Oharaeibacter diazotrophicus: one gene and its partner. The protein of the gene in region 1 interacts with the protein of each later gene in a pairwise test. Links are inferred from orthologs where the notes say so. Each region holds a gene or a part of one and is shown on either strand. Other genes may lie near its edges.

Region 1 (6,654 bases):
CTCGGCGAGCGCTCGATCGGCCATATGGACCCGGGCGCGCGCTCGAGCCAGTTGATCGTCGAGGCGGTCTGCGACGTGTTGGAGGGACGGGCATGACGGACTGCGTCGGGATCGTGATCGTGTCCCATTCGCCGCTGGTGGCCGAGGGCGCCGCCGACATGGTGCGGCAGATGGTCGGCGACGAGGTCCGCCTCGCCTGGTGCGGCGGCGACCCGGACGGCGGCCTCGGCACCAGCGTCGGCGCCATCCTGGAGGCGATCGATCGGGCCTGGACCGAGAAGGGCGTCGCCATCCTGGTCGACCTCGGCGGCGCCGAGACCAATTCCGAGATGGCGATCGAGATGCTGCCCGAGGACCGCCAGGGCCGCGTCGTCGTCTGCAACGCCCCGATCGTCGAGGGCGCCGTGATGGCGGCCACCGAGGCCTCCGGCGGCGCCACGCTCGACCAGGTCCGCCGCACCGCCGAAGAGCTGTCGCCGCATTGACCGCCCCGCCCGTTCCCGCCGGAGAGACCGCCATGTCCGAGGCATCCGAGACCGTCACGGCCGCCGTCACCATGACCCACGCCGTCGGCCTGCACGCCCGCCCGTCGGTCAAGCTCACCAAGCTCGCCAAGACCTTCGCCGCCCGGATCGAGCTCTCGACCGGCGCCGAGGCCCCTTGGATCGACGCCAAGAGCATCGTCAAGGTAATGGCCGCCAAGGCGCCGAAGGACACCGTGCTGACTTTCCGCGCCGCCGGCCCCGACGCCGACGCCGCCGTCGCCGCCCTGGTCGCCCTGGTCGAGCGCGACTTCGACGAGCACGAGGGCTGACCCGATGACCGCCGCGCCCGCCCGCTCCGTCCACCGCGGCCGCCCGGCCTCCCCGGGCCTCGCCCGCGGGCCGGTGGTCGCGCTCGCCGAGCGGACGGCGACGGCGCGCGCGCTCGGCACGCCGGCGGAGGAACGCGGGCGGCTCGCCGACGCCGTCGCCGCCGCCGGCGCCGAGATCGCCGGCCTTTCGGCGGCGCAGGACGATCCGGAGGCCGCCGCGATCCTCGAGTTCCAGGCCGCCCTCGCCGCCGACGACGCCCTGGTCGAGGGCGCCTTCGCCGCCATCGAGGGCGGCGCTTCCGCCGAGGAGGCCTGGGGCGACGCCATGGCCGACATGGCCGGCGACTACCGCGGCGCCGACGACGAGTATTTCCGCGCCCGCGCCGCCGACGTCGAGGACCTCGCCGCCCGCGTCGCCGACCGGCTCGCCGGCCGCGACACCGGACCGGTCGCCCTGCCGCCCGGCGGCATCCTGGTGGCGCGCGACCTGACGCCCTCGCTGTTCCTCGCCTCCGACTGGTCGGCGGGCCGCGCCGTCGCGCTGACCGAGGGCAGCCCGACCGCCCACGTCGCCATCCTCGCCCGCGCCCGCGGCGTGCCGATGGCGGTCGGCTTCGGCGCCGTCGATGCCACCGGCCACGGCGAGGCGATCCTCGACGCCCACACCGGCCGCCTCGTGCTGTCGCCGGACGCCGACGACCTCTCCCGCTTCGCCTTCGCCGCCGAGGCCGACGCCGCCGAGCGCGCCGTCGAGGCCGAACTCGCCGGCCGGCCGGCCGCCACCGCCGACGGCGTCGCCGTCAAGGTCATGGTCAACGCCGGCGATCCCGCCGAGCTCGACGCGGTCGACCCGGCCGCGTGCGACGGCATCGGCCTCGTGCGCAGCGAGTTCCTGTTCCACGGCCGCCGCGGCCTGCCCGGCGAGGACGAGCAGTTCGCAGCCTACCGGCGTCTGCTCGCCTGGGCGGCCGGCCGGCCGGTCGTCGTACGCACGCTCGACGCCGGCGGCGACAAGCCGGTCGAGGGCCTGACGCGCGACGAGGCCAACCCCTTCCTCGGCCTGCGCGGCGTCCGGCTGTCGCTGGCCCGGCCCGAGGTGTTCCGCGTCCAGGTCCGCGCGCTGCTGCGCGCCGCCGTCCACGGCGACCTCCTGGTGATGGCGCCGATGGTGGCGCTGCCGGCCGAGATGGCGGCGGTGCGCCGGATCTTCGACGAAGAGGCCGCCGCCCTCGCCGCCGCCGGCACCGCCCACCGGACGCCCCCGCTCGGCATGATGGTCGAGGTGCCGGCCGCGGCACTGACGCTCGACCTCTTCGAGGTCGACTTCGTCTCGATCGGCTCCAACGACCTCGTGCAATACGTCATGGCCGCCGCCCGCGACGCTTCCGGCCTCGACGGCCTCGACGACGCCGGCGCGCCGGCGGTGCAGCGGCTGATCCGGACCGTCGTCGAGACGGCGGCGGCGCGCGGGGTGCCGGTGTCGCTGTGCGGCGACGCCGGCGCCGACGCCGCGGTGCTGCCGAAGTTGGTCGCCGCGGGCCTGCGCTCGGTGTCGGTGGCGCCGGCCGCGCTCGGCCGTGTCAAGCGCACGCTGGCGCGGACCCGCTCCGACGGGGTGCCGGCGTCATGAGCCTCTCGGGCGAGGGCGACGATCCGGTCGCCGCCTACAAGCGGGTGCTGCGCGAGGTGCTGGAGCGCCGCCCGTCGGGCATGCGCCAGCGCCTCGCCGAGGCGCTCGGCACCACCCGCAGCTTCGTCAGCCAGATCACCAATCCGAGCTACGCCACGCCGATCCCGGCGCCGACGCTCGCCACCATCTTCGACGTCTGCCACTTCTCCGAGGGCGAGCGCAGCCGCTTCCTCGCCGCCTATCGCCGCGCCCACCCGCGCAAGGGCGGACTCGACGATCCGGCCCCGCCGACGCGCAGCCGCACGCTGGTGCTGCCCGACCTCGGCTCGGAGGCGCTCAACGCCGAGTTCGACGGCCTCGTCGACGATCTGGTGCAGCGGATGACGCGGCTGATGGCGTCGAGGGACGGATGAGGACCGCGGCCTTGGACGCCGCAATCCCGGGAGGACACCACCCATGAAGAAACTGATCAACGCGCCGGAGACCGTGCTCGCCGAGAGCCTGTCGGGCTTCGCCGCCGCCCACGCCGACCTCGTCGTGCTCGGCGAGGAGAACAAGTTCGTGCGCCGGCTGAACCCGACGCCCGGCAAGGTCGCGCTGATCTCCGGCGGCGGCTCCGGCCACGAGCCGCTGCACGCCGGCTTCGTCGGCCTCGGCATGCTCGACGCCGCCTGCCCCGGCCAGGTCTTCACCTCGCCGACGCCGGACCAGATGCTCGCCGCCGCCGCGGCGGTCGACCAGGGCGCCGGCACGCTCTACATCGTCAAGAACTACGAAGGCGACGTGATGAACTTCGAGATGGCGGCGGAGATGGCCGAGGGCGCCGTCGCCACCGTCGTCACCGACGACGACGTCGCCGTGGAGACCTCGACGTGGTCGACCGGGCGGCGCGGCGTCGCCGGCACGCTGGTGGTCGAGAAGGTGGTCGGCGCCGCCGCCGAGACCGGCGCGGACCTCGCGGCGCTGCAGGCGCTCGGGCGCGAGGTCAACGCGCGCACCCGCTCGATGGGCGTGGCGCTCACCTCCTGCACCGTGCCGGCGGCGGGCTCGCCGACGTTCCAACTCGGCGACGACGAGATGGAGATGGGCGTCGGCATCCACGGCGAGCCCGGCCGGCGGCGCGTGAAGCTGATGGCGGCCGACGCCATCGCCGACGAGATGGTGTCGGCGATCACGGCCGATTTCGGCGCCGACGCGGGCGGGCCGGCGCTGCTCCTCGTCAACGGCTTCGGCGGCACGCCGGCGATGGAACTCTACCTGATGTACCACGCCGCCCGCGCCCGGCTCGAGAAGGCCGGCTTCCGGATCGAGCGCTCGCTGGTCGGCAACTACGTGACGTCGCTCGAGATGGCCGGCTGCTCGCTGACGGTGACGCGCCTCACCGACGACATCGCCCGCGGCTGGGACGCGCCGGTGCACACCGCGGCGCTGCGCTGGGGGGTCTGACGCCGCCCGGCGACACGCCGGACGCGACGTCGGCGCGGTAGGAATCCGACATCGCGCCGGCACCCTGCTCGCAACGGCGGCGGACGCGCAAAAGACGACGACGGACGAAACTCCGGCGAAACCCTTACGTCGCGCGGCGGTGGGCGGACCGCCGCCCGAACCGCCGGCGCGGCGGCCGTCCCGGCCGCCGAGCGGCTGCACACCGCGGCATCGCGGGCTGCCGCAAAACTTTGCCGTCGTCGGATTGCGCTTCGTTTTCTGCGCCGTCATAGTTCCCGGGACCGGAGCTCCAAGCACCGGCCGGGGACGAGGGAGGAGGCGGTCGCGGGACCGCCGTCGTCCACGGGCGGTCGGGGCGCCGTTCCGATGGATCGGACGATCTGTAACGAACTGTCATGATTTCGGGATAACGGGAATATCCGAACCGGGTGTGGCGGTGGTGCGGCGGGGGCGCGAGGTGCGTTCCGATCGCACCGTCGTGCGGGCTCGGCCCGGCGAGCGGTGGCTACCGCGAGCCGACAGGACGGCTCCGCGAACCCGAACGGGCCAGGAACAGGGGGAATCCCATGCTGAAGAAGAGCCTCATGCTTTCGACCGCCGCCGCCGTGGCGTCGATGTCGCTGTCGACCGCCGCCTTCGCGCAGTCGGCCGAGCTGATCGCCGCCGCCAAGGCCGAGGGCGAGCTGACCACGATCGCCCTCCCGCACGACTGGTGCGGTTACGGCGCGCTGATCGAGGGCTTCAAGTCCAAGTACGGCCTGAAGGTCAACGAGCTGAACCCCGACGCCGGCTCGGGCGACGAGATCGAGGCCATCAAGGCCAACAAGGACAACAAGGGCCCGCAGGCTCCGGACGTGATCGACGTCGGCCTGTCCTTCGGCCCGTCGGCCAAGGCCGACGGCCTGATCCAGCCCTACAAGGTCGCGACCTGGGACTCGATCCCGGACAGCGCCAAGGACGCCGACGGCTACTGGTACGGCGACTACTACGGCGTGCTGGCCTTCGAGGTGAACGCCGACATCGTCAAGGACGCCCCGAAGGACTGGGCCGACCTGCTGAAGCCGGAGTTCGCCAACGCGGTCGCCCTCGCCGGTGACCCGCGCGCCTCCAACCAGGCCATCCAGGCGGTCTACGCCGCCGGCCTCGAGGGTGCCGCCGACGCCAAGGCCGCCGCCGAGGCGGGCCTGAAGTTCTTCGCCGAACTCAACAAGGCCGGCAACTTCGTGCCGGTGATCGGCAAGGCCGCCTCGCTCGCCCAGGGCGCCACCCCGGTCATCATCCGCTGGGACTACAACGCCCTCGCCGATCGCGACACCCTCGCCGGCAACCCGAACGTCGAGGTCGTCGTGCCGAAGACCGGCGTCGTCGCCGGCGTCTACGTCCAGGCGATCAGCGCCTACGCCCCGCATCCGAACGCCGCCAAGCTGTGGATGGAATACCTCTACTCGGACGAGGGTCAGCTCGGCTGGCTGAAGGGCTACTGCCACCCGATCCGCTTCAACGACCTCGCCAAGAACGGCAAGATCCCGCAGGAGCTGCTCGACAAGCTGCCGCCGGCCGAGGCCTACGCCAACGCCAAGTTCCCGACCCTCGAGGAGCAGGGCATCCTCAAGGAGACCATCACCAAGGGCTGGGACGCGGCCGTCGGCGCCGACGTCAAGTGACGCGCGGATCCTGATCCGCATCCACCGCCGCGGGCCCCACCGGCCCGCGGCGTCTCGTTCCGGCGCCGGGCGGTCCGGCGTCGGAATCATGGCCGCCGAGGGGGGACGACCGTGACGACCACCGCCGCCGCCGCAGCCCGCCGCAAGACGGCGGGTGCCATGATCGGCGTGACGCCGTTCTTCCTGTTCGCGATCCTGTTCCTCTTGCTGCCGACCGGCATCCTGATCGTCGGCGCCTTCCAGGATTCGCAGACCGGTGCGTTCACGCTCGCCAATTTCGGCGATCTCCTGCAGCCGTCGATCCTGTCGGCCTTCCGCATCTCGATCTACGTCAGCGCGACCTCGGCGCTCGGCGGCGCCCTGCTCGGCTTCGCGCTCGCCTATGCCGCCGTGCTCGGCAAGCTGCCCGGCTGGATCCGCCCGACGCTGACGACCTTCTCGGGCGTCGCCTCGCAGTTCGCCGGCGTACCGCTCGCCTTCGCCTTCATCTCGACGCTCGGCCGGCTCGGCCTCGTCACGCTGCTGCTGCGCGACCTGCTCGGCTTCAACCTCTACGCCACCGGCTTCAACCTCCTCACCTTCTGGGGGCTGACGCTGACCTATCTCTACTTCCAGATCCCGCTGATGGTGCTGGTGGTGACGCCCGCCCTCGACGGCCTCCGGAAGGAGTGGCGCGAGGCGGCCCAGATCCTCGGCGCCAGTCCGCTGCAATACTGGCGCTGGGTCGCCGGGCCGATCCTGTGGCCGAGCGTGATGGGCGCGACGCTGCTCCTGTTCGCCAACGCCTTCGGCGCGATCGCGACCGCCTACGCCCTCACCGGCTCCTCGCTCAACATCATCACGATCCTGCTCTACGCCCAGATCCGCGGCGACGTGCTGCACAACGCCAACCTCGGCTTCGCGATCGCCGTCGGCATGATCGCGATCACGGCGGCGTCGAACCTCCTCTACATCTGGCTCAGGGCGCGCAGCGAAAGGTGGCTGAAATGAAGGAGAGCCGCTTCGGTTCCTGGCTCGCCATCGTCCTCGGCGCGAGCTACTTCCTGATCCCGCTGATCGGCACCTTCGAGTTCTCGCTGCGCATGAAGCGCGGGGAGTAC
Region 2 (6,625 bases), on another replicon or contig:
CGCGGAAACGGACGCGCTGACGGCCGACCAGCGTCGCCTCCTCGATCAGCGGCGAGCCGAGCACCGACTTCAGCGCCCGCATCAGCCGGCCGTGCCGCCCCTCGACGTAGGCGGCGACGGCGGCGCGGCCGATCGACGGCTCCTCGCCCATCGCCTGCGGATAGAAGATCGCGCTCGGGATCGTGGTCCGGCCGTCCTCGAGCGGCAGCAGCGCGGCCCCGCCCGGGCCGGAGACGCCGAGCGTGGTGTTGGAAGTCCCGAAATCCAGGCCGGCGGCCGCCATCGCGCTGCTCCTCTTGGGTGGGGCGCGCCTTTTAGAGCGCCGGGCCGGCGGAATCCAGCCCCCCGCCGCGGCGAGACGGTCGCGGCAGACCGAAAATCCAATCGGACGAGTATCTTGTGGAGAAAGGCTCAGGCGGCGACGAGGAAGACCGCGGCGAGCGCGATCCGCGCCAGCGCCCCCGAAGCTCCGCCGCCGGTGCGCGTCACCATCGGCGTGTCGGCGGCCACCAGCAGCGCCCGCCGGGTCGCCGCGAGGCGCACGGCTGCGACGTCGGCCTGCGCGGCGAGCAGCGCGAGGTCGGACGGGGCGCGGTCGGGAGCGGCGGTGTCGAGGGTCGGCGACATCGTCTCGGGGCTGGTTTTGCGGCGATGCACAACGCTAATGGCGCGGCGGTTAATGTTGCCTGAAGCGGCCCCGTCGTCCACCGCTTTGACGGCGAACGGACCATGAACAAGGCTCGCATCCGCACCGCGGCCGTGCGAAGATGGCACATGCGAATCGGATCCGGCGGAGGATCCACCGTCGCGATCGACCGTCAAGCCCCGACATGGCGCATCGGGGACGCCGGCGCGATCCGGCGGCGATCGGGGAGCAGCGGCATCCGGCCCATGGACAGGGAAGACGACTTCTTCGGCACGCTCGACGCGGTGACGCCGGGCGCGGCATCGTCCGCGCCGGCCGCGGCCAAGCCGGCGCGCGCCGCCGCGAAGCCGCGCGACGCCAAGGCGCCGGCCGTGCCGGCGCGTCCCGCCACCGCGTCCGAGGCCGACTACACCGCCGCCGCCATCGAGGTGCTCGAGGGCCTCGAACCGGTGCGCCGGCGGCCGGGCATGTACATCGGCGGCACCGACGACAAGGCGCTGCACCACCTCTTCGCCGAGGTGATCGACAATGCCATGGACGAGGCGGTGGCCGGTCACGCCTCCTGGATCGACGTGCGGCTCGACGCCGACGGCGCCCTCGCCGTCACCGACAACGGCCGCGGCATCCCGGTCGACCCGCATCCGAAGTTCCCGGACAAATCCGCGCTCGAAGTGATCATGTGCACGCTGCACGCCGGCGGCAAGTTCGACAGCAAGGTCTACGAGACCTCCGGCGGCCTGCACGGCGTCGGCGTCTCGGTGGTGAACGCGTTGTCGGTCGAGCTCGAGGTCGAGGTGGCGCGCGGGCGCAAGCTGTGGCGCCAGCGCTTCTCGCGGGGCGTGCCGCAGGGTCCGCTGGAGTCGCTCGGCGAGACGATGAACCGGCGCGGCACCCGCGTCCGCTTCAAGCCGGATCCGCAGATTTTCGGCGCCGAAGCCCGGTTCGAGCCGGCGCGCCTGTTCAAGATGGCGCGCTCCAAGGCCTATCTGTTCGGCGGCGTCGAGATCCGCTGGTCCTGCGATCCTGCGCTGGTCGAGGGCAAGCCGACCCCGGCCGAGGCGGTGTTCAAGTTCCCCGGCGGTCTCAAGGACTATCTGGTCGAGGCGCTCGAGGGCGAGCGCCGCGTCGCCGACGACATCTTCTCCGGCAAGACCGGCGGCGGCGGCCACGGCTCGGTGGAATGGGCGGTGGCCTGGTTCGCCGGCGACGGCTTCGTCAACTCCTACTGCAACACCATCCCGACGCCGGAGGGCGGCACCCACGAGCAGGGCCTCAGGGTCGCCCTCACCCGCTCGCTGAAGGCCTACGGCGAGATGGTCGGCAACAAGCGCGTCGGCCAGCTGACACCGGACGACGTGATGACCTCGGCCGGCGGCCTGCTGTCGGTGTTCGTGCGCGAGCCCGAGTTCGTCGGCCAGACCAAGGACAAGCTCGCCACCGCCGAGGCGACCCGCATCGTCGAGACCGCGGTCAAGGACGCCTTCGACCACTGGCTGACCGGCTCGCCGCAGCAGGCCGGCCGGCTGCTCGAGTGGGTGATTGAGCGCGCCGACGAGCGGCTGCGCCGGCGCCAGGAGAAGGACGTCGCGCGCAAGAGCGCGATCCGCAAGCTGCGCCTGCCCGGCAAGCTCGCCGACTGCACCCAGACCGCCAGTCAGGGCTCGGAGATCTTCATCGTCGAGGGCGACTCGGCCGGCGGCTCGGCCAAGCAGGCGCGCGACCGCGCCAGCCAGGCGGTGCTGCCGCTGCGCGGCAAGATCCTCAACGTCGCCAGCGCCGGCCGCGACAAGCTCGCCGCCAACCAGCAGCTCGCCGACCTCCTGCAGGCGCTCGGCTGCGGAACGCGCTCGCACTATCGCGAGGACGACCTGCGCTACGACAAGGTCATCGTGATGACCGACGCCGACGTCGACGGCGCCCACATCGCCTCGCTGCTGATCACCTTCTTCTACCGCGAGATGCCGCAGCTGATCCGCGGCGGCCACCTCTATCTCGCGGTGCCCCCGCTCTACCGCATCACCCACGGCGGCAAGACCGTCTACGCCCGCGACGACCGCGACCTCCAGGACCGTCTCGCCCGCGAGTTCCGCAACAAGAAGCCCGAGATCGGCCGCTTCAAGGGTCTCGGCGAGATGATGCCGAGCCAGCTCAAGGAGACGACCATGGACCCGAAGCGCCGCACCCTGCTGCGCGTCGTCCTGGTCGAGGGCGAGATCGAGGCGACCGCCGACAGCGTCGAGCGGCTGATGGGCAACAAGCCCGAGGGCCGCTTCGCCTTCATCCAGGAGAACGCCGAGTTCGCCGAGGACCTCGACATCTGAGGTTTCGGCCGCAAGACACTGCGAAGACTCGGGTTTCTGTAAGGGCTCTGGCTTCGGAACGGGCGCCGTCCGGCGACGGCGACCGGCGTCCGGCCCTCGTCACGCCAGCCAGTCCGGCGTGCGCACCGGCACCCGGCCCGTCGTCAGCGCCTCGACGCAGTCGGCGAGCGTGCCGAGCCGGACGGCACAGCCGGAGAGGCCGGGGCCGTAGTGGGCGTATTTGCCGGAGGTGGTTATCACCGTCCGCGCCTTCTCCGGGAACACCGGCCGCGAGATCGAGCACCAGCACAGATCCGGAATCATCTCGACGCCGGCGGCCGCGAGGCGCGCGCGCGTGCCGTCCGCTGCGGCCGCCGCGATCACCGCCCGCCCGGCGGTGACGATGGCAGCGACGCCGTCGTGGCGGCGCCGGCCGGCGAGCGCGTCGGCGAGGGCGCGGCACTCTTCCAGCGAGGCGTGCGGGCTGCCGACCGCGACGAGGTCGACCTCGTCCGGTCCGTCGGCGAGCCTGCGCCAACCCGCGGCGAGGTCGGCGCGGCCGATCGCGACGTGCGGCGTGTCGGCGTCGGCGGCGCCGTCCGCCTCGGGAGTGACGCCGGCGACGTGCAGCATCGGCGCCGCCGAGGTGGTGCCGAAGGCGGCGCAGAGCGCCTTGAGATCGTCGCGGCCGGGCCGGCCGGCGGCGAGCCCGGTGACGAGCGGGATGCGGTCCGGTGCGGCGTGGCCGACGAGATAGCCGACCAGCGGCCACACCGCCGCGTCCGCTTGCCCGGGCATGTCGACGTCGATGACGACCCGTGCCCGGCGGTCCGCGTCGCGATAGGGCCCGACCTCGGGGGCGCGGCCGGTCACGGCGATGCAGAGATCGAGGAAATCCGGGTGCTTGGCGGTGCGGGCGCCGAGCACGGAATTGGCGAAGATCACCGCGTTCGATTCCGACCAGCCGATCGCCTCGCCGGCGGCGGGGGCGTCGTCGAGATAGGGCGCGCAGGTGAAGGTCGGCCGGCAGCCCATCCGGACATAGGCGTCGGCGAGCCGGGCGGCGGGGTCGCCGAAGGCGTCCGGCACGCCCTGACGACGCCAGTTGTCGCGGTCGACCGAGATGGCGTTGGTTGTGGTCGGCACCCGGACACGGGCGCCGAGCGCTTCCATCGCCTCGGCGAAGACGAGGTTGGCCGGGCCGGCGTAGATGCAGCCGTCGATGTGGGCGCGGGTGACGTCGACCAGCCGCGCCGCGCCCTGCTGGCGCGCCATCGCCACCAGGATGCGCATCGCCTGGGCGGCGCCCTCCCCGGCCGCACCGTCGAGCATGGCGCGGTCCGTCGCCGAGAGCGCCAGCGCCGCCGGCTCCGGCGCGACCACGGGGATCGCGAGCCCGTCGGCGAGGATCGCGTCGGCGCCGATCCGCGCCGAGCGCGCCCGCGTCAGCGCGGCGTAGGCGGCCGGGCCGAGCCGGAGCACCGGCAGCGTCCGTCCGAACATCTCCGCGGCCACCAGGGCCCCGAGCGTGGCGACGTCCTCGGCCTCGCGGAACACCAGCGCCGCCGGCGCCTTGCCGGCGAGCGCCAGTTCCAGCACCACGCCCGATCCCGAGCACGAGCCGCGGCTCGTCTCCATCGCGACCACCGCGCCGGCGAGCCGTGCGCCGCGGTCGGGATGGTGGGCGTCGACCACCTCGCCCGTGGCCGGGTCGACGCCACCCCAGAAGCTCAGTCCCTCGGCGAGGGCGACCACCGGACCCTCGGCCTTGCCGGCGAGGACGGAGAGGGCAGGTTCGATGCCGGTCATGACGAGCCGTCTCCTCCCGCGCCGGATTTCGGCGCACCTTCTTTTGGTAGCCCGTGACGAAGGTCTGGGTCCAGCCGGTGCGGTGCTTCAGCCCACCGTCAGCTTGGCGGTCCACAAGGGCGACGGGCACCACCCGCCGCCCGTCCCGCGGCGGGATCCTCCCTGCCCGCCCCGCCGGATCCGAGCCTCCGCCGGGCTCGAGGGACACGGCCGGACCCCGGGTCCGGCGCACCGTCCGCCTCCCCGGACGCGACAAGGAGACACGAGACATGGCCCTCGCCACCCGAACCGGCTATTCGCCGATCCAGATCCTGCTGCACTGGCTGATCGCCGCCCTGGTGTTGTTCCAGCTCGTCTTCGGCGAGAGCATGGCCGAAGCCGTCGAGGCGGCCGAAGAGGGCCGCACGCTCGACGCCGGCGACCAGTTCATGGCGAGCGCGCACTACTGGGTCGGCATCGCGATCCTCGCGCTGGTCGCGCTGCGTCTCGTGGTCCGTCTCGGCACCGGCGCACCGGCGCCGATCGGCGAGGGCGTCATGGTCAAGGCGGCGACCGCCATGCACCACCTGTTCTACCTGCTGCTGGTCGCCGTGCCGGTCACCGGCCTGATGGGCTTCTACCTCGGCGATCCCTGGGGCGAGCTGCACCAGTTCTCCAAGCCGGTGTTCATCGTGCTGATCGTCCTGCACGCCGCCGGCGCCCTGTTCCACGCCTTCGTGCTGCGCGACGAGACGCTGAAGCGCATGCTGGTGCCGACGAAGAGCTGATCCGCCGTGGTGTCGTCCCGGCCGCTCCGGCCGGGACGATCGAGCCGCGTCAGCCCGTGCGCTCCGCGACGAACCGGACGCCGCCGCGGCTGCCGTCGGACCAAACCGCCGTGCCCTCGCAGCCGCAGCCGTCGTGGTCGAGCCGGACGGTGGTGCCGACGTCCTCCGGCCTGAGGCCGGCGACGCGTGCGCCGCTCGCCGAGAGATCTTCGACGATGGCGTTGCGGGTTCCGCCCGCGGCGGTCAGCTTGGCGAGCCGCGCAACCTTCCGCCGCTCGTGCCGGCGACGCTCCATGCCGGCGCGATCGCGCTCCAGTCCGTCGGCGAGGTCGGCGAGGCCGGCCAGCACGGCCCGGCTGGCCTCGTTGAGATCGGCGAGCGCGGCCAGCGCCTCGGCCGGCCGCTTCTCGGCGTGATGCGTGAGCGCGACCTTCGCCGCGGCGTGCACGCGGGCGTGTGGCTCGACCAGCGCGGCGAATGCCGGCAGACCGCGGATCTCCGGCTGCCGGATCTGGTCGTACCACTTGCCGAGCCGGCAGCCGTGGTGGTCGGGTACCTCGGCCGCCGCCCATTCGGCGCGGCCCATCAGCACGTCGACGACGCGCTTCTTGAACAGCACGTGGTCGATCTTGGCCATCTCGCACAGGGCGCGCGGCGAGCCCGCCTTGAACCAGCTGGTGGCCGACTTCGAGAAGCGGTCGTTGCTCTCGTGCAGCCCGCGCGCCATGCGCAAGAGCAACTGCTCGTTCTCGCTCGCCAGCGTCGCGCTTTCCGCGACGCGCGAGCCGATCTCCTCGCTGGCGACCTTCTGCTGGGCCAGCACGGCGGCGATGGCGTCCATTCGCCCGGTGACGGCGCCGACCGTGTCCGAGATGGCGGACACCGATTCGGTGACCTCGCCGATCGAGGCGCCGCCGGCGGCGACCGCCGCCTCCGAGCGCCCCATCGCCGCGCCCATGCCGGCGATCACGGCCTTCATCTCGGCGATCCGGCGCGCGATGCCCTCGGTGGCCGATCCGGTCTGGTTGGCGAGCGCCTTGACCTCCTGCGCCACCACCGCGAAGCCCTTGCCGGCCTCGCCGGCGCGGGCGGCCTCGATGGTG

The links.
Region 2: the proteins of dhaK (region 1) and parE interact in binary tests that used the Escherichia coli proteins (3 or more experiments, as listed by UniProt). The link is inferred for Oharaeibacter diazotrophicus from one-to-one orthologs.

What each region holds. Positions count from the first base shown.
Region 1 is NZ_SNXY01000010.1:237,203-243,856, reverse strand. The notes cover bases 1,977-4,895. They hold dhaK (dihydroxyacetone kinase subunit DhaK), read left to right. Parts: upstream 1,977-2,900; coding sequence 2,901-3,890; downstream 3,891-4,895. Other genes in these bases: EDD54_RS18760 (ABC transporter substrate-binding protein), read left to right, coding at 4,457-4,895; EDD54_RS18770 (hypothetical protein), read left to right, coding at 2,441-2,857; ptsP (phosphoenolpyruvate--protein phosphotransferase), read left to right, coding at 1,977-2,444. Also shown: dihydroxyacetone kinase subunit DhaL, read left to right, coding at 1-96; dihydroxyacetone kinase phosphoryl donor subunit DhaM, read left to right, coding at 93-485; EDD54_RS18780 (HPr family phosphocarrier protein), read left to right, coding at 518-814; more of ptsP, read left to right, coding at 819-1,976; more of EDD54_RS18760, read left to right, coding at 4,896-5,554; EDD54_RS18755 (ABC transporter permease), read left to right, coding at 5,714-6,544; EDD54_RS18750 (ABC transporter permease), read left to right, coding at 6,541-6,654. UniProt on the Escherichia coli protein: Dihydroxyacetone binding subunit of the dihydroxyacetone kinase, which is responsible for the phosphoenolpyruvate (PEP)-dependent phosphorylation of dihydroxyacetone via a phosphoryl group transfer from DhaL-ATP.
Region 2 is NZ_SNXY01000006.1:1,189,134-1,195,758, forward strand. The notes cover bases 540-3,429. They hold parE (DNA topoisomerase IV subunit B), read left to right. Parts: upstream 540-891; coding sequence 892-2,967; downstream 2,968-3,429. Other genes in these bases: EDD54_RS05605 (hypothetical protein), read right to left, coding at 540-627; lhpI (cis-3-hydroxy-L-proline dehydratase), read right to left, coding at 3,067-3,429. In the rest of the region: EDD54_RS05600 (Hsp70 family protein), read right to left, coding at 1-283; more of EDD54_RS05605, read right to left, coding at 412-539; more of lhpI, read right to left, coding at 3,430-4,755; EDD54_RS05620 (cytochrome b), read left to right, coding at 5,025-5,522; EDD54_RS05625 (methyl-accepting chemotaxis protein), read right to left, coding at 5,572-6,625. UniProt on the Escherichia coli protein: Topoisomerase IV is essential for chromosome segregation; it is the principal protein responsible for decatenating newly replicated chromosomes. It relaxes supercoiled DNA.